Regions from separate parts of the Gracilibacillus sp. Marseille-QA3620 genome, predicted to be linked through region 2. Evidence: predicted binding sites of a transcription regulator. Region 2 holds the regulator's gene; each other region holds the start of a gene.
The links. The regulator LexA, encoded in region 2, represses DNA repair genes until DNA is damaged. The targets are predictions, from matches to a motif close to CGAACATATGTTCG.
Positions count from the first base shown of each region.

Region 1 (7,885 bases), 1.7 Mb from region 2:
TTCAGGAGGGTGGATTTCCCAGCGCCATTGCGGCCAACGAGAGCAATTCGGTCTTTCGATTGCACTTCAAGCTTAATACTGGACAAAATTGCTTCTGCACCATAATATTTGGATACATTGTTAACTTGTAAAATTATCATGATTCTCACCTCAAGAAGTACTAGCCTTAGTGTATCTTACGGAGTCTGGGAACCGCAACTGAATAGGACATATGTGAATATTTACACAAACGTTACCACGAAATTGAAATATATTATAAGATAAAGGTAGAGGGGGAATGGCGATGAGTGAATTCACTCATTTCAATGAGCAGGGAAGAGCGAAGATGGTTGATATTGCGCATAAGCCTGAGACAACCCGCATCGCGATAGCGGAATCAAGCATTTTAGTTAAGGAAGAGATTTATGAGAAAATCAGTTCCGGTGAAATGGAAAAGGGTGACGTCTTAGCTGTGGCCCAAGTGGCTGGCATTATGGCAGCGAAGAAAACATCTGATATAATTCCTATGTGCCATCCGATTTCCCTCAAAGGAATAGACATCCGTTTCTTTTGGGAAGCTGAACAAGAACAGAGGCGTCTGCGCATCCAGGTGTCTGTGAAGACGAAGGGAAGCACAGGTGTAGAAATGGAAGCCCTAACAGCGGCCTCGGTTACTGCGCTGACCGTTTATGACATGTGCAAGGCCATTGATAAGGGCATGGTTATCGGAGAAACATATCTAGTTAAGAAGACAGGCGGAGTATCCAGTCCGGATTTCCAAAAACAATTGGACGAGAATAAGCATAGGGGACTCTAATAGTAAGGGAGAAGGGAAAGAAATGTTGCAGGAGAATACAAAAATACCACAAGCGACAGCGAAGCGGCTGCCGCTGTACTACCGATTTATACAGAACTTACATGCCTCCGGGAAGCTGAGGGTGTCCTCAGCAGAGCTGAGTGAGGCCGTCAAAGTCGATTCCGCGACAATCAGGAGAGATTTCTCCTATTTCGGAGCGCTAGGAAAGAAAGGCTACGGCTATAATGTCAATTACTTGCTGTCCTTCTTCCGTAAGACACTAGACCAGGATGAGCTCACTCAAGTGGCCCTGATTGGTGTCGGGAACCTGGGGACTGCTTTCTTGAACTATAATTTCATGAAGAATAATAATACGAAGATTGAAATTGCCTTTGATGTATCGCCTGAGAAGGTGGGAACCTTCATCGGGGACGTGCCAATCTTTGATATGGATGCACTTGAGAGCAAGCTCGCAAACTCAAATATCAAGGTGGCTATTTTAACGGTACCAGCCCAAGCGGCTCAACCTATTACGGACAGGCTTGTGGCAGCAAATGTGAAAGCCATACTGAACTTTACGCCAGCACGTTTAAGTGTACCAGATTCCATTCGGGTCCATCATATTGACCTGGCTGTAGAGCTTCAATCGCTTGTTTATTTCTTAAAGCATTATCCTTCTGGTGGAAACGAAGAAATAAAAGAAGACGAAAAAGCAGAAAATCTCGAAGAATAAACTTCGAGATTTTCTGCTTTATTTGCTCTTTGGCTGCTGTTCGTTTTTCATTTGCTTGATCTTGCGGTGGATACCGATAAAGCGAATACCGGATCCAATATCAAGCGTTGCCAGGATGACCAGGAAGTAAGTAAAGAAATCCCAGCCGCTCCTTGTTACATTTTGGACTGCGAAAAAGATAAACACAGCCCCCAGGATGAAATAAATCGTTGCCATATACAACGGTGATCGTCTCATAATAAACCTCCGATAAAACTTTGTGCCTTCTCCATCTCTTTGATTAAATCACCTGAATAGGTGGAAAGGAGGACAACAAGTGTATTCATGCTAACGTGCGCAATGATTGGCACAATAATTCTGCCTGTTTTGACATAGAGATAGGCGAATGTGAAGCCCATCGCTGAATAAAGCAAGGTATGCTCAGGCTCGCCGTGTGCAAGTGAAAAGATAACTGAGCTGATTAAAGCGCTAAGGAAGAACCCAAACCGCTTATATAATAGTGCCCCGAATAGAATCTTCCGGAACACGATTTCCTCCAAAATGGGTCCAATGACAGAAGTAATTAGAATTACAACTGGAAACATCTCGATTAAGGCGAGGATATTCTTTGTGTTCTCAGATTCTCCCTTAATGTTGAAAATCTGCTGTTCAATCGTACCCGCAACAGCCTGGGCAATCAAGGCAAGGAAGATTCCTCCGACAGCCCATGCAAGAGAACTGCCAAGCGGCATACGCTCCCACCGTTCCATTTCATTACGCTCATTCCTCAAGAAGAATAACGTAATGATGAGGGCAATGAAGAAGCTGATAATAATCCAATAGACGACTGAATAGATGGCTACTTGATCCTCGGCCACGAAGTTCGGCAGAATCCATCCCATTAGAGGTAGACCGATAATGCTCGATAGCTGCATGGCAACGTATATAAGGACAATCAGCCAATAATTTTTCTTCAAAGACAAAACTCCTTTAATGACAAGTATCCAAATCAAGCGGGCTTAATGTCAGCCCAATACGAAAAAGCTACACCATCATTCTACCCGTTTTTCCCCCTTAGGTACAATTGCAAAACTTTTCCCTTTATATATAACATAATCTGCCCTGCAAAGGGGTATACTAGCCCAAGTGAAAGCGGAGAAAATGACCTTATAAAATTTTCTAAAATTTTCGCTCATATCTCTTGCAAATCAGATAGTCTTTATTTAATATATAAATTGTGTTAGCACTCATACCTAATGAGTGCTAATAAAAATGGAGATAACTTTAAGGAGGTAGTTTTACTTGTTAAAGCCACTAGGAGATCGCGTTGTGATTGAACTTGTCGCACAAGAGGAGAAAACTGCAAGCGGCATCGTGTTACCTGACACTGCCAAAGAAAAACCATCTGAAGGCAAAATCGTAGCGGTAGGCACAGGCCGTGTCCTTGAGAATGGGGAGCGTGTAGGATTGGAAGTATCCGAAGGCGACCACATTATCTTCTCTAAATACGCAGGTACTGAAGTGAAATACGAAGGCAACGAATACTTAATTTTACGTGAAAGCGACATTTTAGCTGTAATCGGATAAGCAAAGCTAATGTCGGTTAAAAAATATCATACTACAAAATTTTGAGGAGGTAATTTACGAATGGCTAAAGACATTAAATTTAGTGAAGAAGCACGCCGCGCTATGCTTCGCGGGGTTGACGCATTAGCTGATACAGTAAAAGTTACACTTGGACCGAAAGGACGCAATGTTGTACTTGAGAAGAAATTCGGTTCTCCGCTTATCACAAACGATGGTGTAACAATCGCGAAAGAAATTGAGCTTGAAGATGCATTCGAAAACATGGGTGCGAAGCTTGTTGCTGAAGTAGCAAGCAAAACAAACGAAATCGCTGGTGACGGTACGACAACTGCGACTGTTCTTGCTCAAGCGATGATTCGTGAAGGATTAAAGAACGTAACTGCTGGCGCTAACCCAATGGGCGTACGTAAAGGAATCGAGAAAGCTGTTTCTGTTGCAATCGAAGAATTACAAGCTATCTCTAAACCAATCGAAGGCAAAGCTTCTATCGCACAGGTTGCGGCAATCTCTTCTGCTGACGAAGAAGTAGGTCAATTGATTGCTGAAGCGATGGAACGCGTTGGCAACGACGGCGTTATCACAATCGAAGAATCTAAAGGATTCACAACTGAGCTAGATGTTGTTGAAGGTATGCAATTCGACCGCGGATATTCTTCTCCATACATGGTAACGGACTCTGACAAAATGGAAGCAGTCCTTGAAAATCCATACATCTTAATCACTGACAAGAAAATTTCCAACATCCAAGAAGTACTTCCTGTCCTTGAGCAAGTTGTTCAACAAGGCAAACCATTATTGTTGATCGCAGAAGATGTTGAAGGTGAAGCGCAAGCAACACTTGTTGTGAACAAACTTCGCGGAACATTCAATGCTGTAGCGGTTAAAGCTCCAGGATTCGGCGACCGTCGTAAAGCAATGCTTGAAGATATCGCTGCATTAACTGGCGGTGAAGTAATCACAGAAGAACTAGGACGCGACCTTAAATCCGCGACACTAGATTCTCTTGGACGCGCTGCAAAAGTTGTTGTAACGAAAGAAACAACAACAATCGTCGAAGGCGCTGGCGAAACAAGCGAAATCGGTGCTCGCATCAACCAAATCCGTTCACAATTAGAAGAAACAACTTCTGAATTCGATAAAGAAAAACTTCAAGAGCGTCTTGCTAAACTTGCTGGCGGTGTAGCCGTTATCAAAGTTGGCGCCGCTACTGAAACAGAACTAAAAGAACGCAAACTTCGTATCGAAGACGCACTTAACTCCACTCGTGCCGCTGTTGAAGAAGGTATCGTAGCTGGTGGTGGTACTGCACTTGTAAGTGTGTACAACAAAGTAGCTGAAATCGAACTAGAAGGCGACGCGCAAACAGGCGTAAACATCGTTCTTCGTGCACTAGAAGAACCAGTTCGCCAAATCGCATTCAATGCAGGCCTAGAAGGATCTGTTGTTGTAGACCGTTTAAAACGCGAAGAAATCGGCATCGGCTTCAACGCAGCTAACGGCCAATGGGTAAACATGATTGAAACTGGTATCGTTGACCCAACGAAAGTAACTCGTTCTGCACTTCAAAACGCAGCATCTGTTGCAGCTATGTTCTTAACAACTGAAGCAGTTGTTGCTGACAAGCCAGAAGAAAACGCTGGCGGCGGAATGCCTGACATGGGTGGCATGGGCGGAATGGGCGGCATGATGTAACTTCCACAGGACGTGGTGGCTAAAGTCTCGCGGCAGGACGCCGCGGTTTAAGCCTAAGTTCCTCTGTCTACCTCATTCAAAGAAGCATCTCACAAGTTGAAAAACTTGCGGGATGCTTCTTTAGGTTTGAAGGGGTATTCGACAAATATCGGGGAGTGACAGGCACCAAGCCAAAAGGTGTTAGGGATGGGGGAGCAGATTGGTTCGATTGAAGCAGGGAAACAAGCCGATTTCATCCTAGTAGAAACAGATGCTGTTAATATGTTTCCTATCTTTGACCTTTATTCAGCGTTGGTATACTCTGCGAATGCCGGCAATGCAAGAGATGTCTTCATCGCAGGGAAGCGATTGATCGATTTTGATATCAAGCAATTAAGAGAAGAGCTTGCTTTGGCCATGGAACAGTGCGGATTCAATAGCATGGCGTTAAGCAATGGGATAAGAGAGATAATCGAATGATCGTCCTCTCTCTTTGATTAGTTTCTCCAAATAAGAGCGTATATCCGAGGGGATATACGCTCTTGTTAATGTGATTATTTGTTATATAGTATGATTTATTTTATGTTTTTGTAGATAATAAAATTTAATTTTAACTCAAAATAAAATATTATGTCAATAATAAATTTGCTTATTTAGTAAAAAATGTTATAATAGTCTTACAGTTGTTTATTATCCGTATTTCAAATTCCGTTGAACCGTGTGAAGATAGAATTTGGATACGTTTTTTTATATCCTTTTATAAACGGAAGAAAGAAGTCAAACAATTGTGTGAGCTTTAAAATTCTCGGTAACCAAGTTTTTATTCTCAAGGAGGACTTGAATAATGAATCTGATCAATAAGAAAGTTACACACAAGCGTTTTGGCATGGGAAGTATCGTTAAGCATAATGATTCTAGCATTGAAATAAATTTCGAATCAGAAAATAAACTATTTGTTTTCCCTGATGTATTTGGAAAGCACTTAAAAATACATGATAAGAGTGATGCGGAGTCACTCGAGAAAATTATACAAAAGAAAGAAGATGAACGAAGAGAGGAAGAATGGAAAAAGGAAGAGGAAAAAAAGCTGCAGCAAAAAAAACAAGAGCTTCGAATAGAACACGAAAAACTAATGAAAAATCATAAGCTCCATCCTGAATCACAAATGGTTTTTTGGTGTGATAAAGAAGAGAGAAATCTTGCCTTTTCAGAGTGGAGAGTCTTTTCAGGGGTCATAAAAAGTGGCAGTAACAAGGGGAATCCGAACAAGCCGGTCCGCCTGCACCAAAATAGTGCGGTCCTGTTAACGGCAATCGACCCCGGCATGCCTGAAAAAGACAGACGTATTTTAGGCGTCTATATGGTAAATGAAAAATTTATCGGCAAGCTTTGTAAGGATGGGACTATTCCTGCTCATTCCAAATACAGAATCCAGCTTACCGAAGAGGAGTCAGATCAGCTTCGCTTCTGGGAGTATTATGTTAATCAAAAATCTCCGGATAAAATGACATGGAATACAGGGAAATACCGTTATTTCGATAATTTATGGATGGCTCAAATCTTGCTTGATATCATTTCATTGAAAAGGGATCCAAATGAGCGAGAGCTGGCACAACAATTTTTTGACCATTATTGTAAAATGAATCAGATAGCTGAGCAGGAGATACCAAAGCGGAATGGCGTATTAATGCGTGCTTAGAAAACTAAATGAATGGAGAGAAGCTTCTCATGAGTTCAAGTAACTTGTGGGAGGCTTCTTTTTTTTGACCTCGTACAGTTGGCTATTTTACAAAAAAAGGATTGTCTGCTGCTTTATCGAATAGTACATAAAGGACCAAAACTACACTTCGAGAGGTGAATGAATGATGAAAAAGAGAAAGGGTCTGTACGTCATATTGATATTGATTAGTGTTGTTTTTCTGTCATTTGCGAATGGTCAACCGCTTAGTGAAGCAGGTGCAGCTAAAGGGAATTCAAAGGTAAAGGATTTTAAGGTGGAAGAATATTTTAAGGATATTAACGGGACATTCGTATTGCGGGATTTGAGAAATGAGAAGACCTTTGTGTATAACAAGAGCCGAGCTAATGAGCGATTTGCTCCTCAGTCTACCTTCAAGGTGCCAAATTCATTGATTGGGCTCCAGGTTGGAGCGGTAGAGGATGAATATGATATTAAGTATTGGGATGGAATCGAAAGGGAAATTCCGGTCTGGAATCAGGATCATGTGCTTGGGTCTGCCATGAGGAATTCTGTCGTGTGGTATTATCAGGCGATGGCGCGTGATATAGGGATGGATCGAATGGATGAATGGGTGCATAAGATATCTTATGGAAACGAAGATATCAGCGGAGGAATTGATCAGTTCTGGTTAAGCAGCTCGCTTAAGATTTCGCCAGTAGAGCAGGTTGAATTCCTAGAAAGCCTTTATAGAGAGGAACTTCCCTTTGACCAGGATGTCATGAAGACTGTTAAACGCATGATGATTCAGGATGAAGGGGATGACTATATCCTTTACGGGAAAACAGGACAAGGGTCCGGCATAGGCTGGTATGTAGGTTTTATTAAGAACGATAAGAGGGCATACAGCTTTGCGGCAAATATTGATGGCACGAGTGCAGATGCTAAGGGGATTACATTGGAAATCTTAGAGAAGTATGGATTGATGGGTGAGTGAGTGAGCCTGCTAAAGATCATATAACCATGGATGGGCCTTATGTCAGCATGAAATAGCCGGCAATGAAGCTGTGATAGTGAGTGATACTAGAGAGATTGAGAAGAGAGATGAATGGACAGTTACCAGTTATAAATAAAAGGCAGAAATGTTGTTAAATACAATATTTCTGCCTTTTGACATCTCTAGTTACATAATTCAAAAGGGATTAGTGGAACAGCCCTCTTGGGTGTATCATTCAGTTATTTATCCTTTAATGAAAGTCCTAAATTATTTGCGATAGTGATGTAGAATTCTATCGTTTTATTTTTGTAGTTGATTTTTGTTTTGTTAATCTTCTTAATATTTGATAGTCTATAGTCCGCATACTTCAGGAACAAAGTGAAGGAGGAGTTCTGTAACTGTTCGATAACTGGAATATCAACTTCAAAGTAAGCGATTGAGTTAGAGCCAGGAACAAATTTCAAT
Region 1 covers NZ_CM143102.1:254,824-262,708, forward strand. Annotated here, with positions in the region: gene ACY8DX_RS01430 (ABC-F family ATP-binding cassette domain-containing protein) at 1-140, opposite strand, end outside; gene moaC (cyclic pyranopterin monophosphate synthase MoaC) at 284-796, shown strand; gene ACY8DX_RS01440 (redox-sensing transcriptional repressor Rex) at 819-1,508, shown strand; gene ACY8DX_RS01445 (YdiK family protein) at 1,527-1,745, opposite strand; gene ACY8DX_RS01450 (CPBP family intramembrane glutamic endopeptidase) at 1,742-2,464, opposite strand; gene groES (co-chaperone GroES) at 2,790-3,074, shown strand; gene groL (chaperonin GroEL) at 3,135-4,766, shown strand; gene ACY8DX_RS01465 (amidohydrolase family protein) at 4,953-5,225, shown strand; gene ACY8DX_RS01470 (malate synthase) at 5,590-6,444, shown strand; gene blaOXA (class D beta-lactamase) at 6,611-7,420, shown strand; gene ACY8DX_RS01480 (glycosyltransferase family 2 protein) at 7,660-7,885, opposite strand, start outside.
Region 1: a site for LexA is predicted at 5,524-5,537, ahead of ACY8DX_RS01470 (malate synthase). Genes of this name have one in related genera too.

Region 2 (7,885 bases):
CCATGAAAATAAAAAAGATCGTCATGGTAGAACTCATTAATGTAGAGGATGTCTTAAAGTATGCCGTCATTTCAGGCAACGCTGGCATATATAAGTCAGTCGATAATGGCGGTATCATGGATAGTATGGTAATCAATGCGATTAAACCAGAATTCTTTAAATACTTTTGCTTCATAACTAAACTCCTTGTATAACATATAGCTTGCTATATAAGTGCGGAAAAATAAATGCATCACATATGACGTAATGCATTTGCGGCCATCCTACTCATGAAAGGCTTTAATAGATCAATCTCTTCATCCGAAAATCCCTCTAAAAGCATTTGCTCTGTTTGATGAATACTTTGATAAATAGCATCAAGAACATCTAGTGCAGCGCCAGTTAATGAAATAATGCGAGCTCTCGAATCGTCTGGGTCGATGTGACGGACGATAAAATTCTTTTGCTCCAGCCGGTTTAATAAGCCTGTTACAGTCGGATTCGAATAATTCAAGGCACGCTCAATATCACGCTGCCGGAACACTTTATCTGATTCATGCGCAAGTAATATAATGACATCTGCCTGACTTTTCGTTAAGCCAATCTGCTTTAGATGTTCATCTCCAATTCGTTTCACAAGATGCTCAATCATTTTCACATGTGTAAGAACAATAGGCTCTTTTTGGGAATTCTTCATTATAGCACCTCACTTATAAAAGCATCTTTCGGAATTATATAGCTAGCTATATAATCTGTCAACTACCTTCAATTCTATCGTCGCATTTCTTGGGTTAACGAAATGAAGCAGTACGGTTTGGAATCGAAGTATCTTTTGAGCTTCCATTCCAAACCGTAAAAATATTATGTAAACAAAAACAAATTTCGATTTTTCCTGTGACTTCTGTATATAATGATACCTATATAGAAGAAGTAATATGTTGATGGGAGTACTGAATGGTGGATATTTTGGAAAAAGGGTACATCGCTGCCGTAGAAAAAGCAAAGAATGATGTACTGAATGATCTATATCTTTATTTCGAACAAACGGATGAAAAGCCTACGTTCGATGAGTATATGCGTTATACCGGCGGCCGCTTTGAGCAAATTTGGCGATTGGCCTGGAAGAGCAAGACTGTCCAGCGCATGAACCGGTATGAGAAGCTCCGATTTTTGGAGAGCCGTGGTTTGTCAGCAGACGGCTTATCCAAAAAAGGCATCAATAAGCTGATTGAACAGGAGCTTGATGGCTACCGTACATTTGATCTGCATAATTGGGTCGTTGATTATTTTAAACAATCCCCGCATTTATGGGATGAATTATATGAGGATGTGAAGGTGAAGAAGCAGAAGGAATACTTCGAGACCCGCATCTTAAAGGATAGTATGCTGGATAGTTTAATGCAGGCACGGATGAAATTATACATCTTCCTGCGAGCGGATGTGGCAAAGCATTTAGCGTTTGAGCTGGAGGGGATTCCAAAGGCAAATCTTCATGGGGCAAAGACGCTCGCTGATCTTTTTCACCTGGATATTCAGCGAAGCGACGGTGAATGGGTGCTTGAGGATTTTGAACTGGAGGCATTCATTGGAAGGCTGACCTATGAGAGAATCATTCCAGCTATTCAAAACAGTCTGCCAGATGAATTGAAGGAACAGTACGAGCTGCTAAGCGGTGAGAAAATCAGCCGCCATCTTATATGGCAGCTGATTGGCGGTAGGATTGAGGAGTTAGAATGGGAATTCCAGGAGGAACTCGAACAGGAGCAGGTAAATGAGCTGCTGGAAGCGGCGGCGATTCCCTTTCAGTATGAGACCCATTACCGGCTGTATCACGAGCAGGCGGAAAACCGAGAGCGCAAACGGGCCGAAGAGCTTGCGGAGCAAAGAAGGCTGGAGGAGGAAAAGAACCGACAGCTGGAGGACATCTTCGGCAAGGAATACCGGACCTCCATTTATCAAAATACGCGGTATGTGCTTCATATCGGAGAAACGAATACCGGCAAGACATATCAGGCATTGAAACAGATGAAGGCCGCACCTACTGGTATTTATTTGGCTCCATTGAGGCTTCTCGCGCTCGAGGTCTATGAGGCGTTAAGAAGCGAGGGTATTTCCTGTGCCCTGAAGACTGGGGAAGAGGAGAAGCATATGGAGGATGCGACTCACTTCTCCTGCACAGTCGAGATGTTCCATGAGAAGGATTATTATGACGTGATGGTCATAGATGAGGCGCAGATGATTGCCGATAAAGACCGTGGTTTCTCCTGGTACCGTGCCATTCAAAAGGCTCATGCGAGGGAGGTCCATATCATTGGAAGCCATAGCGCGAAAAAGATGCTATTGAACATGCTTGAGGGAAATGATGTGGAGCTGCATGAATATCACCGGAATGTCCCTCTTAAGGTGGAGGAAAAACCGTTTAAGCTGTCTCATGTGAAGCAAGGGGATGCCTTGATTGTCTTCTCACGCGCGAAGGTGCTCCAGACAGCCTCCCGACTGGAAAGGGACGGTCATAAGGTCAGCATCATCTACGGAAGCATGCCCCCTGAGACAAGGGCTAAGCAGATGAAGCGATTCATTGATAAGGAATCAAAGGTCATCGTTTCAACGGATGCCATCGGAATGGGATTAAACCTGCCAATCCGCCGTGTCGTCTTCCTTGAAAACGAGAAATTTGACGGAACGAGAAGAAGGATGCTCACCTCCCAGGAAGTAAAGCAGCTAGCTGGACGTGCCGGCAGGAAGGGTCTCTACAACGTCGGTTTGGTTGCCTTTACCTCGCAAATTGACGTCATGACAAGACTTTTAGAGGATGAGGATAAGTCGATCAATACCTTCACGATTGCCCCGACCCAGCAGGTGTTTGACCGGTTTGCCCGCTATCATTCTTCCCTTGAGCATTTCTTCTACCTATGGGGAGAATTCAAAAATCCACATGGGACGAAGAAGGCGCCGCTGACTCAGGAACGGGAGTTGTATGAGCATATCCGAAACACCGATATTGAACGACGGTTCTCGCCAAGTGATTTATACGGATTCCTGCATCTTCCGTTCTCAAGCAATGAACCAGCATTGGTGCGGCAATGGATGGCCAACATGAAGGCCGTCATTCATAACTCAGACCTGCCAGAGCCCATTATGAAGCAGGATACACTGGATGAATTGGAGCTTTCCTATAAATCCATCGGCCTTCATTTATTGTTCCTTTACCGGCTGGGACGGAAAACGGAGGCCTATTATTGGGAGCGGATCCGGGAAGAAATCAGTACACGTGCTCACTCAAAGCTCCGGACAGATGTGAAGAAATATCAGAAGAAATGCCGATCATGCGGCAAGTCACTGCCTGGTGAGTACCCCTATAATATTTGCCAATCCTGTTATGATGACAGGCTGCTGCAAAGGCATCATTATCGGGGCAGAAACTTTAGATAAAGTGAAACGACCATCCGTGAGTGTTTTTCCCCCGTGGATGGTTAGTTGAGCCAATTGGGCTTTTATGGACAGTTGACCTCTCACGAAAGCATCTCGATGATCCTGCAGGTTAGTGGGAGTTTTACGGTCCGTAAATGCGGGATAAACAAAAAGCAGCATTCCATGAATTTTGTGGGTGCTGCTTTTTTCGGTTTTTTCAAAAATATTTTATAATGAGAGAAAAGAGGGTGAGGTGTGGGCAGTGAAGGTGGAGGATGTGTTCGGTTCATTTCCTGCTTTAGAAACGGAACGGCTGTTATTGAGAAAGCTGACGAAGGACGACGCGCAAGATGTGTTTGAGTATGGCTCTGACCCTAAGGTCACGAAATACGTGACGTGGAACACGCATCAATCATTGAAAGATACCCGAGAATTTATGGAGTTTTCCTTAGGGAAATATGAGAATAAGGAACTCGCTCCATGGGGAATGGAATGGAAAGAGAACGGCAAGCTGATTGGGACAATCGATTTCATCTCATGGGACATTCGTAACCGAGTGGGGGAGATTGGCTATGTCCTATCACGTGATTACTGGGGAAAAGGCATCACGACAGAGGCAGCAAAAAAAGTGATTGAGTTTGGATTTGAGGAAATGGATTTAGTGCGTATCCAGGCTCGATGCTCTACAGAAAATGCAGGCTCTGAGCGGGTGATGCAGAAAGCTGGGATGAGCTATGAAGGCATTATTCGGAAAGGGTTGTTCGCTAAGGGAAAACATCATGACTTGAAGCTGTATTCCATTTTGCGAGAGGAGTACGATGCTAGAGGCGGAGGGAGAAAGAAATGAATAAACGACTGGACCCGTTAAGCGCTTCTATGAGGATTATCGAGAAATATTTCCCGGATTGTCACGGAGCAATCCTGTCCGGCAGCGCAGCTCGCGGGGAAGTGACAGAGACATCGGATTTGGATATCATCGTTTTTGATGACCGTCTCCAGCACTCCTATCGTGAGTCATTCATCGATTTTGGCTGGCCCATTGAGGTATTTGTCCATAATTTGACCTCTTATCAGATTTATTTCGAGCGTGATTGCCGGGACGGAAGGGCTTCCTTGCCGCGAATGATAGCTGAGGGAACGGTGTTGAAGGATATGGGAGCGTTGATGAAGATTCAGGAAGAGGCAAAGGCATTGCTAATGAATGGCCCAGAGGTGTGGACACAGGATACGATTACATACAAGCGGTATTTTATCACAGATCTATTGGATGATTTAATAGGAAGTCAAAATCGAGGGGAACGCATCTTTATCGCTGGGAGTCTGGCTGAACGATTGAGCGAGTTTGTGCTTAGGACAAATAGGCAATGGACGGGCTCATCTAAATGGATGATTCGCTCTTTGTCCCAGTATGATAAAGAATTGGCGGATGGTTTTATGGAAGCTTTTGATTATTTCTATAAAACGGATGACACGAAACCGATTGAAAGGGCAGCAGCCAGTATACTTGAACCGTATGGCGGAAGGCTGTTCGAGGGTTTTTCACTAGGAAAATAGAATAGGAAGAAGCACATTGCTTGAGCTTATCTCAAGCATTTTTTTGTGCGGTTATGCTGCATAAACTCTAGTAAACATTCATATAGTCTACTAAGAATCTAGCAACTGAAGGAAAAAACCAGCCGTTTAATAGGCTGGCTCTTGATTAGTGAATATTTCTGTATAGGCCGATGACTTTTCCTAAAATGCTGACATTTTGAAGGATAATGGGGTCTAGCATAGAGTTCTCCGGCTGTAAGCGGAAATGATTCTCTTCCTTAAAGAAACGTTTAACGGTTGCCTCGTCATCCTCTGTCATAGCGACGACAATCTCGCCGTTGTTGGCTGTATGCTGCTGGCGGACGATCACATAGTCGCCGTCAAGGATGCCGGCTTCAATCATACTGTCTCCCATGATTTCAAGCATGAACACGTTCTCATCTGCCGGTGCCATATGCTCAGGTAGTGGGAAGTACTCCTCAATGTTCTCGATCGCGGTGATAGGCTGTCCTGCTGTAACCTTACCAATAAGAGGAACACTAACGGAGTTTGCTTTTGGAATATGATCATGCGGATCCATATCAAGAATCTCAATGGCACGCGGTTTCGTTGGGTCACGTCGAATGAGTCCCTTGCTTTCCAGCCGAGCTAAGTGTCCGTGAACGGTTGAGCTTGAGGCAAGTCCGACTGCTTCCCCAATCTCCCTTACGGAAGGCGGATACCCCTTCGTCCGAACTTCTTCTTTAATGTATAGTAAAATATCTTGCTGTCGCTTTGATAGTTTTGTTGTCATCTCCCGCACCTCTTTATCTGATCTTTGTCGTTATTATATCATGAGGGGAACACTAGTACAAACATAAGTTCGATTTTTCTTGTTGACACGAAACATTTGTTCGGTTTATACTGAATTTACGAAAGGCGAACATATATTCTTATTTTGTGGAGGGATTTTTACATATGAAACACGTTTGGTCTTCTTACTCATATACCATCATTTTTACGGTTGGACTTTTTCTTTTGATTTTATTGGCGACTGTCACGAATTTTGAAAAGAGCGATGATCAATATATGAAAGTGACGGTTGAGAGCGGAGATACGTTATGGGCTATGGCAGAGCAGTACGAGGATGCGAATATGTCTACGACGGAATTTGTCAAATGGGTTCGAGAGGCTAATGAACTTCAAACTACCCACATTAAAGAAGGCCAAACGATTATCCTTCCGATTGAAAAGAATGCGGATATCCTGCATTTGGCAGACTCAAATAAAGAATAAACGCTATAATGAGACTAGTGAAGGCCGGGGCATTCGTTCCGGCCTTCCATGCATATCTCAGGAAGAAATTATAGAGAATGGTGAGAGAAATGAAGGTTGGAATTTACTGCAGGGTCAGTACAGAAAAGAGCACACAGGAGACCTCTCTTGATAGACAGGAGCAGGAATTAACCCAGCTTGCCGCAATGAAAGGCTTTGAGGTCGTCACGATTGAGAAGGAGCAGGCGAGCGGCTATGACTTGGAGAGGGAGGGAATCCTGGTCCTGCTCGAGCAAATGCGCAATAAAGAAATAGAAGGGCTTCTTATTCAGGATGAAACACGGCTAGGCCGGGGGAACGCGAAGATTGCCTTGATGCACTGCATCTATAAGGAGGGCATTAAGCTATATACCGTGACACATAACGGTGAGCTTGAAGTGTCTGAAACAGATGCCATGCTCCTGCAGATCATCAGCATTGTTGAGGAATATCAGCGCAAGCTGCAAAACAGCAAGATTCGCAGGGGGATGAAGCGGGCTATAGAGAATGGCTACAACCCTGCCAAGAATTTGTCGAATCAGCATGTCGGCGGCGGCAGGGAGCGTTCAGAGGTCCCAATCCAAGAGATTATCGCCCTAAGAATCAAAGGGCTGACATTTGCCGAGATTACGGAGAATTTAAATCGCAGAGGCTATGAGGTCTCAAAAGCAACGGTTCATCGCCGCTATGCGGAGCATGCCGAAAAACAAAAGCATGTATAATAGATACTTCTTGAAATAGTGTCGGTTTTTCTATACGATGTCAGTAATTGATTTTTTAGGAAAAGGAGCAATATACATGCTGCCAAAAAGCAAAATTAATCGAATTAATGAATTATCCAAGAAGGCGAAGGAAGGCAGCCTTACAACAGAGGAAGCGAAGGAACAATCCTTGCTGCGCGCTGAATATTTAGAGGCTTTCCGTGCTTCCATGAGAAAGACAATTGAGGGAGTAACCATCATTGACCCAGAAGGAAATGACGTGACACCGGAAAAGGTTAAGCAAATCCGCAATAAAAGACTTCATTAATGGGTAAGAGATAGTAGGAGCTTCCACTCTTCGTTGAAATTTTTGTCAATTCTGTAGAATTGGGTAAATAATGTTGTCAATATAACTTTGTTTCATTTATAGTAAGACTGAAGTATGTTAATCGGAAAGGATGTAGACTGACTATGTTTACTGAAAAGGATCAATTAGCGATTACAGCTATTCGTACACTTTCAATTGATGCAATCGAAAAAGCCAATTCTGGTCACCCAGGGATGCCGATGGGCGCTGCGCCTATGGCCTACACATTATGGACTCGTTTCATGAACCATAATCCAAATAATCCAGAATGGTTCAACCGTGACCGTTTTGTGTTATCTGCAGGGCACGGATCCATGCTTTTATACAGTCTTCTTCACTTATCCGGATATGGACTTGATATGGAAGAAATCAAGAATTTCCGTCAATGGGATTCTAAAACACCTGGCCACCCGGAATATGGCCACACTCGCGGGGTTGAAGCAACGACTGGTCCACTAGGGCAAGGGATTGCAATGGCTGTTGGGATGGCAATGGCTGAACGTCATTTAGCCGCAACTTACAACAAAGAGAACTATGAAGTAGTCGACCATTATACATACAGCATCTGTGGAGATGGCGACTTAATGGAAGGCGTATCTGC
Region 2 covers NZ_CM143102.1:1,979,323-1,987,207, forward strand. Annotated here, with positions in the region: gene ACY8DX_RS10055 (MFS transporter) at 1-175, opposite strand, end outside; gene ACY8DX_RS10060 (MarR family winged helix-turn-helix transcriptional regulator) at 233-676, opposite strand; gene ACY8DX_RS10065 (DEAD/DEAH box helicase) at 934-3,411, shown strand; gene ACY8DX_RS10070 (GNAT family N-acetyltransferase) at 3,653-4,237, shown strand; gene ACY8DX_RS10075 (nucleotidyltransferase domain-containing protein) at 4,234-4,944, shown strand; gene lexA (transcriptional repressor LexA) at 5,090-5,716, opposite strand; gene yneA (cell division suppressor protein YneA) at 5,881-6,198, shown strand; gene ACY8DX_RS10090 (YneB family resolvase-like protein) at 6,288-6,938, shown strand; gene ACY8DX_RS10095 (DUF896 domain-containing protein) at 7,015-7,245, shown strand; gene tkt (transketolase) at 7,389-7,885, shown strand, end outside.

Region 3 (7,885 bases), 990 kb from region 2:
GGACCGCTTGCCGCAAGCAGTTGAGCCAAGGGTGAGCTTCAACAAAGCAGAAAACAAATTAGAGATGTTAGAGAAAAGAATAGAGAAGGTAGAAACGTCCTTATGTGAGATTTCAGAAAAGCTTCAAAAGGGAAACGATACAGAAATCCTGAGAAAATTAACGAAGCAGCAGGGGGAATTGATGAGGAGGCGTGAAGAACTTTATGAAGAGCTTGCCTCTGTTTTGGATGGCGAGAGCTAGACATGAGTTAGGCTGGTCTCAAAATAGTTATTGCTTCCATATAAAAGGTGAACTATATAAGATAAATAGAGAGGGTTTAGTGGAGGGATAACAAATGAAAAAATTTTACTTGGCCGTCACTTATGATGTCTGTGAGCATAATGATCTTTTTATAGACATGAACGAATATATCCTGGATTTAACGAAGGATGTAGAGGAACAAATTAAGGAATTGGCCAAGGTGGATGTGGCTCCTTTGGTTAAGGTATATGAATCGGATACATGTGAATTTAAAGAGTATAGACTATACAAGGAATTCATCTTCAAGGAATATGAGTGTGGTTGTGAGGAAAGTGAATGTTAGTCAATAAAGGACTTTGTTAATTCTAGTAAAAAAGAGCTGTTATCAGCTCTTTTTTTGCTCATATGCAAATGGAGAGGGCAGCAGGATGAGGAAAGCTATCTCGATTTAATATTCAAATAACAAAGAGGTGATTAAGGTGAATCGCACCCCAAAGATAATGGAACGATTACTGGATGAGGAAATAGATGAACAGGAATTTGTGGATATAATCGATGGCATTTATAAGCAAGATTGTTATATATATGCCATTATTCCTGATTGGGAGGAAGATTTGCTAAATCAGCTGTCGGATAATTTTGTTGTAATCCAAAAGATTAAATTCCCCTTAATACAGATCTTTCCAAGGACGATTGGACTTTTGGGGTATGTGAAGGATCGTAAGAAACAATATGTTTACGAGTTTTATTTAAGGTCTTCAACAATAGACTTTTTTGTTTTTTCGGAGTTAGATATATCCCAGCATTTAAATCAAATTAGCAAGAAAAACCTTGATTTAGGTGAACTCTTTAAAGCACTCAAAGTTCCCCACATAACCGTAGGGCCGGATGGTCAATGGCTGAGGATTGTAGAATATTGAGATTTTGCTCTTAATCTAGTTAATGAGGCATGAATTCAAGAAGGATTCATGCCCTTTATTGTTGAATTCCATATGGGAGTATAGGAGAAAGCATTATTTCAGTGACTATCAGAATATATAATTGATTGCTTTATGCAGAGGGGGGAGATAAATGAAGCTGAAAAAAATAATGTTGATAGCTGGCGTGGGTTTGGCGGTGACAGCTCCCTTGTTTACGATGCTTTATCGGGACGGTTTGATTTTGGACATGGCAGGTATACATCTTGATAATCCCTTAGCAGAAAAAGTTACTGTGGAGGAAAAGTATGCAAGGGTTGATCAAAATCAGAATACGGTGGCTGATCCGCTGGACATCGTGAATGCTGCGAGGGAAGAAGTGGAGAATCGAACACGTTACAAGAGTGCTTATTATGAAGGCGGTTATCCTCCAGACAGCGAGGGAGTATGCACAGATGTTATTTGGAGAGGATTGGCAGGAGCGGGCATCCATTTAAAAGAGTTGATGGATCAAGATATTCAAGAACATTCGTCTTTATATCCACGGGTAGGGGAAAACCCTGATCCTCATATTGATTTCAGGAGGGTTCCTAATCAGCATGTCTTTTTTGAGCGATTTGCCGAATCCCTTACGACCGAATTGATTCCTAATGATCCAGAGAATTTAGCGGAGTGGCAGCCTGGGGATATTGTCATCTATTTGGAGGGGACAGACCATGCCGGCATCATTTCTGATAAAAGGGCCAAAGATGGCATCCCTTATTTAATTCATAACACCCCTCCCTTTGCATCGGAAATTAAATTAACTTCTTATCAACAACCAATTGTAGGTCATTATAGATGGAAATATTGATTGAAAATAGAAAAGGGCATTTATTGCTCCAGGTCAGAAGAATAGCAGGGGTCAGTAGAAGATGAGGAGAATCAGAAAAGCAGGCAGATTTCTTAAAGATGTCCTAATAGATATTATCGTAGAGATAGTTTGGAATATCATCATGTTTATACCAAGAATGATTATACGCTTCATAAGTCACCTTTAGTGAAGTGATTGGCAGAAAAGTATTAATGAGAATGATAGAACGGACTGGGGGTCTGTAAATAATAATAGTTACATTAGCATAGCTGTTTGAGAAATCCAGGCAATAAAAAACTGGACATCAGTCCAGTTTCGGATAACGGGTGCCATCGGTATCGGTGACAATGATTTCTTCTTTCAGCTCATTTAAGCCAATCATAATGGTTGGATTTGCCTCAGAGGACCCATTCGCAAAACTCCGTACCGTGATAGTGGTTCGGTTGTTTTCGTTCTCCACGTTTACCACTTCTAGGTTAGAGCCTTTCATTACCTCACCAAGGGAGAGGACGATAGCGGGATTGCCCTCTGAAATCGTGTGAATGGAATAACCTCGGACAGACGCATTTCGCTGAAGGGCATCATACTCGCTGGAAAGAGAAGAGTCCGTATAGCCATCAGTTCCTTGCTTGTCGAGCACCCAATAGTTTGTTTCCCCTGCCAACAATGGAGTGACGAGCAAGAGGCCTGCCCAGCCGGCCAGAAGAACCAGCCCGATTCGCTTGATGAGCGGAAAGCGAATAGTCAGAGCGAGCAAGACACTGACGATGCCAATGCCGATGGCCATGAAACCAAACGGAATGCCATCCCATCCACCGATGAGGGCAATGCTTGCCAACAAAAGCATGACGGCTGCCCCGCCGACCATAAGCGATCGATAAAGCGGGGAAATCAATTTGGATATATAGTAAGTCATGGCATAGCAGCCAATTCCGGCTAAGATACCGGCTGCAAGGAATAAATTTAGATAATTCATGAGTAATCCTCCTTTCTCTCATTTTTATTCGATAAAATGGATGGTTCTTCCTGCTTGTGGAGGTACAGTAACGAAACAGGTGTTCATTTCCTTTTGCAGGTTAACGGAAGATTGGAATGGCAGAAAGAAGGATTAACGAACCATTGTGTTGAAGATGGTATTTAAAACAAAGAGGAGGGACTATTAATGGTTTTGCAAAGGGTTAGCTTGATTACAATTGGTACAACCAATGTGCCTGATTTACGTTCGTTTTACAAAAAATTAGGTTGGGAAGAAACGGGGACAAGCTCTGATCATTACGCTGTCTTTAAAACGGCAGGCGTCCTGCTTTCCCTGTTTCCTATTGAGGAATTGGCTAAGGATGCGGGAGTAGAAATAAATCAAAATGCAGATACCTTTCGAGGAGTATCCTTTGCTGTCAACGTCAATAAACCTGAGGAAGTGGATACAACCATTGATACGATTAGAAAAGCGGGCGGCAATATTTTAAGAGAACCAAGTGATGCCTTCTGGGGCGGGAGAACAGCTTATTTTGCGGATCCTGAAAACAATCTTTGGGAGATTGCGTGGAATCCGGAATCCGTATTTGATGAACGCGGTGCGATGATTTCTTTTTAATCTCTCTCCTGATTCTGTCTTTAGCCAGATGGCCGGGTTTCTTATTCTGCAAACGGGATAATCTAGAGTAGGGCTGATGATTGAGAAGATAATTGGAAAGTGAGATTGCATTGGGTGGACCAATAGAATTATTTTTGGCCATCAAAATACGGAGGTGCCGTTATGCAGCCGAAGCAAATGTATATTCGAAGGTTTGAAGAAAAGGATTTCTTCCATATACAGCAGTTAAATGAAGAGGAAGGATGGACGAATCTAGCAGGGAAATCCGAGGAGACAAAAGCTGCCTGGAAACATTCTGATGTCGCCTTCGTAGCTGAATGTAATGGAGTGATGGCCGGGTATATGCGCGGTCTTACAGATGGGGTGGTCACCCTTTATGTATGCGAGCTGCTTGTGAAGAAGGAGTACCGCGGCTGTGGTATTGGAAAAGCCCTACTGAAGCATGCCCATAGCTTCTATCCGAAGACGCGGATGGAGCTGCTGGCCAGTTCAACATCCAAAACCTATTATGAACAGCTGGGATTCCGCTCGTTCAGCGGATATAGAATCACGATGCCAGAGTGGGAAAAATAAAAACGCCAGCGGGAGAATACCTTGATCCCGCTGGCGTTTTCATTTTGTCTAAATCGTATCTTCCCATATCTTTTGTTCATAATCCTTGACTTGCTTCTCAGAGCTTTCGGGCCAGACGGTGCGGAAGGCATGATGCTCGGCCGGGATGACCTCAACCATTTTCGCAATCATATCCTCAGGGGCAAATTGCTTTTCGAACACCTCGGTTCCCTTGGCGTATTGCTCTCGCGTGGTGAAGTGAATCTTAGGGTCGTACCATTTCCACGGTTCCTCAACCATGCGGTCATTGAATCCGGTTTTGTATGGCCCGGGATTGATGGTGGCAACCTGGACACTGAATGGTTTCAGTTCTTCCTTCATGGATTGGGCGATGGCTTCAAGAGCATGTTTTGTGGCCGAATAGGGACCGAGATAAGGAGCGGCACTTAAGCCGGCAATCGAGCTGACGAACACGATTTTGCCGGATTGCTTTTGCACAAATTTTCGTGCAGCAATTTGGGCCGTTTTTAAGGTGCTGAATACATTTGTCTCAAATAAATCCTTCAGACGCTGGACTGGAATCTCAGCAATCGGTCCTCCTTCGCCTAGTGCGGCATTGGCAACGAATATGTCAAAATCACAATGCTCCATTGCCCTCAAATCTCCTGGGTCATTAATATTGACCTTCATAACCTCAAGCTCAATTCCCTTTTCCTTTGCTTCTTCTCGTAAAGAGGTGACTTGGCTGGTGATTTCAACGGTTGCAATCACGCGGTGGCCTGCCTGTGCCAGTCCAAAGGCTGTTCCACGACCGAGTCCGGTACCTGCTCCGGTGATGAGTATGCTTTTGCTCATTCGATTTCCTCCTAATGGGGTTTTGTGTACACTTCCCTAATTCCCTGTTGCTGGAAATAAAAAACAGAATGTTTGTTTGCATTTTTGGGGTTTGAATGCGTGAGCGGAAGAGGTGATATGGTAAAATAGACGATAGGTATGTAAAGGGGGAGTTGAGAAATGTCTTTACAATTCTATATTGGTAAAACAGGCACGGGGAAGACCACGGCCATTTTAGATGAAATTCGGACCAAGCTGGCAGAAGATCCAGAAGGTCCTTCTATTATATATATCGTACCAGACCAAATGACCTTTCAGGCTGAGCTTGAGCTGATTAACACACCTGGACTTGGCGGGATGATCCGCACCCAGGTGTTCAGCTTCAGCCGTCTCGCCTGGAAGATTCTGCAGGAGACAGGCGGGATGGGGCGCCGGCATTTGAGCAATGTCGGGGTCAATATGGTTATTCGCAAAATCCTCGAGGAAAAGAAGGATGAGCTGACGACCTTTAAGCGCTCCAGCGATAAGCAGGGCTTTATCGCTCAGCTAAACGAGATGCTGAAGGAATGCAAGCGTTACTGCCTTACGCCTGCTGAAATGGCGGAGAAATCAGAAGGAGAGCTGTCACCGATTCTTCGCTCCAAGCTGGATGACTTAACAGCGATTTATGAGGGCTTTGAACAAGAACTTACAGGCAAATATGTCGATACAGAGGATTACTTCACCCTGCTGATGGAGAAAATCCCGGAATCCTCCTATTTACGTAATGCAGAGATTTATGTGGATGGATTCTACAGCTTTACGACACAGGAATACGGCATCCTGGCAAGCTTAATGCAAACCTGCCGCAATGTGACGGTTTCCTTAACGCTTGATCAGCCATTCAAGAGCGAGATGCCGGACCCTCTCCATCTGTTCCGCATGACAGGAGAGACGTATTTTGATCTTTACCAGATTGCTCAGGATAATGGCGTGCCGATTGAAGAGGATCGCCTATTTGTTGAGCCGCATCGTTTTATTGAGAATGAATCTATGCAGCATTTGGATCAATGGTTCGCGAACCGTCCGGCCCCTATCTTTGAAGGGGAGGCTCAATTTGAGTTCTGTCCATCCGGCAATCGCCGTGCAGAGGTAGAGGGCATCGCAAGGAAAATTCTGAAATCGGTACGTGAAGGGTATCGTTATCGGGATATTTTTGTCTTAACGCGCAACAGTGGGGAGTATGCAGAAGTAGTGGAGACCGTATTCACCGATTACGGCATTCCTTTCTTCATTGATGAGAAGAGGCCGATGCTCAATCACCCGCTTATTGAACTTATTCGCTCCACGATGGAGATTCTCTCGACAAACTGGCGGTATGAGCCGGTTTTCAGGGCCATTAAGACGGATTTATTATTTGCCGAAGGCTCCGATTTGAAACAAGCGCGCGAGAAGGCAGCTGTTCTTGAAAACTATGTGCTCTCAAGAGGATATTACGGGGACCGCTGGACGAAAAAGCAGACTTGGACGTATAAACGTAATCGCGGCCTTGAACTAGTCGATACGGTTCAGACCGATGCAGAATTAAAGATGGAAGCAGAAATCAATGCCATCAAGGAAGAGGTAGCTGAACCGCTCCGCCGTCTCATGAACCGAATTAAGAAGGCGAAGCTCGGAATTGACTATGCCCAAGCCTTCTATCAATATCTTGATGAGCTGGCTGTACCAGCCAAGCTTGAGAGGCTTGCGGAAATGGGAGAAGAGGAAGGGCAGCTCACCAATGCGGCCGAGCATGGACAAGCGTGGAATAGTGTCATCGATTTGCTTGACCAGTTTGTCGAGATTGCCGGTGACAGGCCGATCACGATGAAGAATTTCACGGCGATTATGGAGAGCGGGATTGAAACGCTGAATTTCTCCTTAATCCCGCCGTCACTTGACCAAGTCGTTGTCACGAATCTCGATTTATCACGTCCACAAAACGTGAAGATTGCTTTTATTGCCGGTTTAAATGAAGGCGTCATCCCATCGAGAATGAGTGACGAGGGCATCCTGTCAGATGCGGACCGTGAAACACTGCAGTCTGCTGGACTGAAGCTTGCGCCGACCTCTAAGACCAAGCTTTTGGATGAGGAATTTGCTGCGTATAAAGCATTCTTGCTCGCATCAGATTATACGTATTACTCCTATCCGCTTGCAGATGATGAGGGCAAGCAGCTCCTCGCCTCATCCTATATCAAGCGAATCAAGGATTTATTTGCCCATAATAAAGAAACCTTCTTCGTTCATGACCCGGCAGAAATGAGTGATGAGCTCCAGCTTGAGTATATCGTTCATACGAGATCGACACTATCGTTCCTTGCCGGCCAGCTGCTGCAGAAGAAGAAAAATTATCCTGTTTCTGATATTTGGTGGGATGTTTACAATGAATACCGCCAGGACGGTCCAATGAAAGACCAGGCGGCCTTCGTTCTCTCTGCTTTGTCCTATGAGAACAAGGCGAAGAAGATTCCTGATGAGAAGGCTCAGGAATTATACGGGGAAACCATCCAGGGAAGCGTCTCAAGGATGGAACTCTTTAACAGCTGTCCATTTGCTCATTACACATCCCACGGACTCCGGCTGCGCGAACGTGAAGTGTACAAGCTAGAAGCGCCGGATATAGGAGAGATGTTCCACGGAGCGCTTCAGTGGATGACAGAACAAATCATCAAAACTGGAACGACTTGGGGAGCAATGACGAAGGAGCAATGCTTAGAGCTTGCCCGCCAGGCGGTCGAACTGATGGCACCAAAGCTGCAAAATGAAATTCTATTATCCTCGAACCGGTTCCATTATTTGAAGAGGAAGCTCGAGCATGTTGTCGGCCGGGCATCCATCACCTTGAGTGGTCAGGCAAGAAACAGCCAGTTCTC
Region 3 covers NZ_CM143102.1:992,940-1,000,824, forward strand. Annotated here, with positions in the region: gene abc-f (ribosomal protection-like ABC-F family protein) at 1-241, shown strand, start outside; gene ACY8DX_RS05050 (hypothetical protein) at 336-584, shown strand; gene ACY8DX_RS05055 (hypothetical protein) at 742-1,161, shown strand; gene ACY8DX_RS05060 (DUF1287 domain-containing protein) at 1,313-2,011, shown strand; gene ACY8DX_RS05065 (hypothetical protein) at 2,316-2,987, opposite strand; gene ACY8DX_RS05070 (VOC family protein) at 3,174-3,605, shown strand; gene ACY8DX_RS05075 (GNAT family N-acetyltransferase) at 3,768-4,178, shown strand; gene ACY8DX_RS05080 (SDR family oxidoreductase) at 4,227-5,012, opposite strand; gene addB (helicase-exonuclease AddAB subunit AddB) at 5,172-7,885, shown strand, end outside.
Region 3: a site for LexA is predicted at 5,078-5,091, ahead of addB (helicase-exonuclease AddAB subunit AddB). Genes of this name have one in related genera too.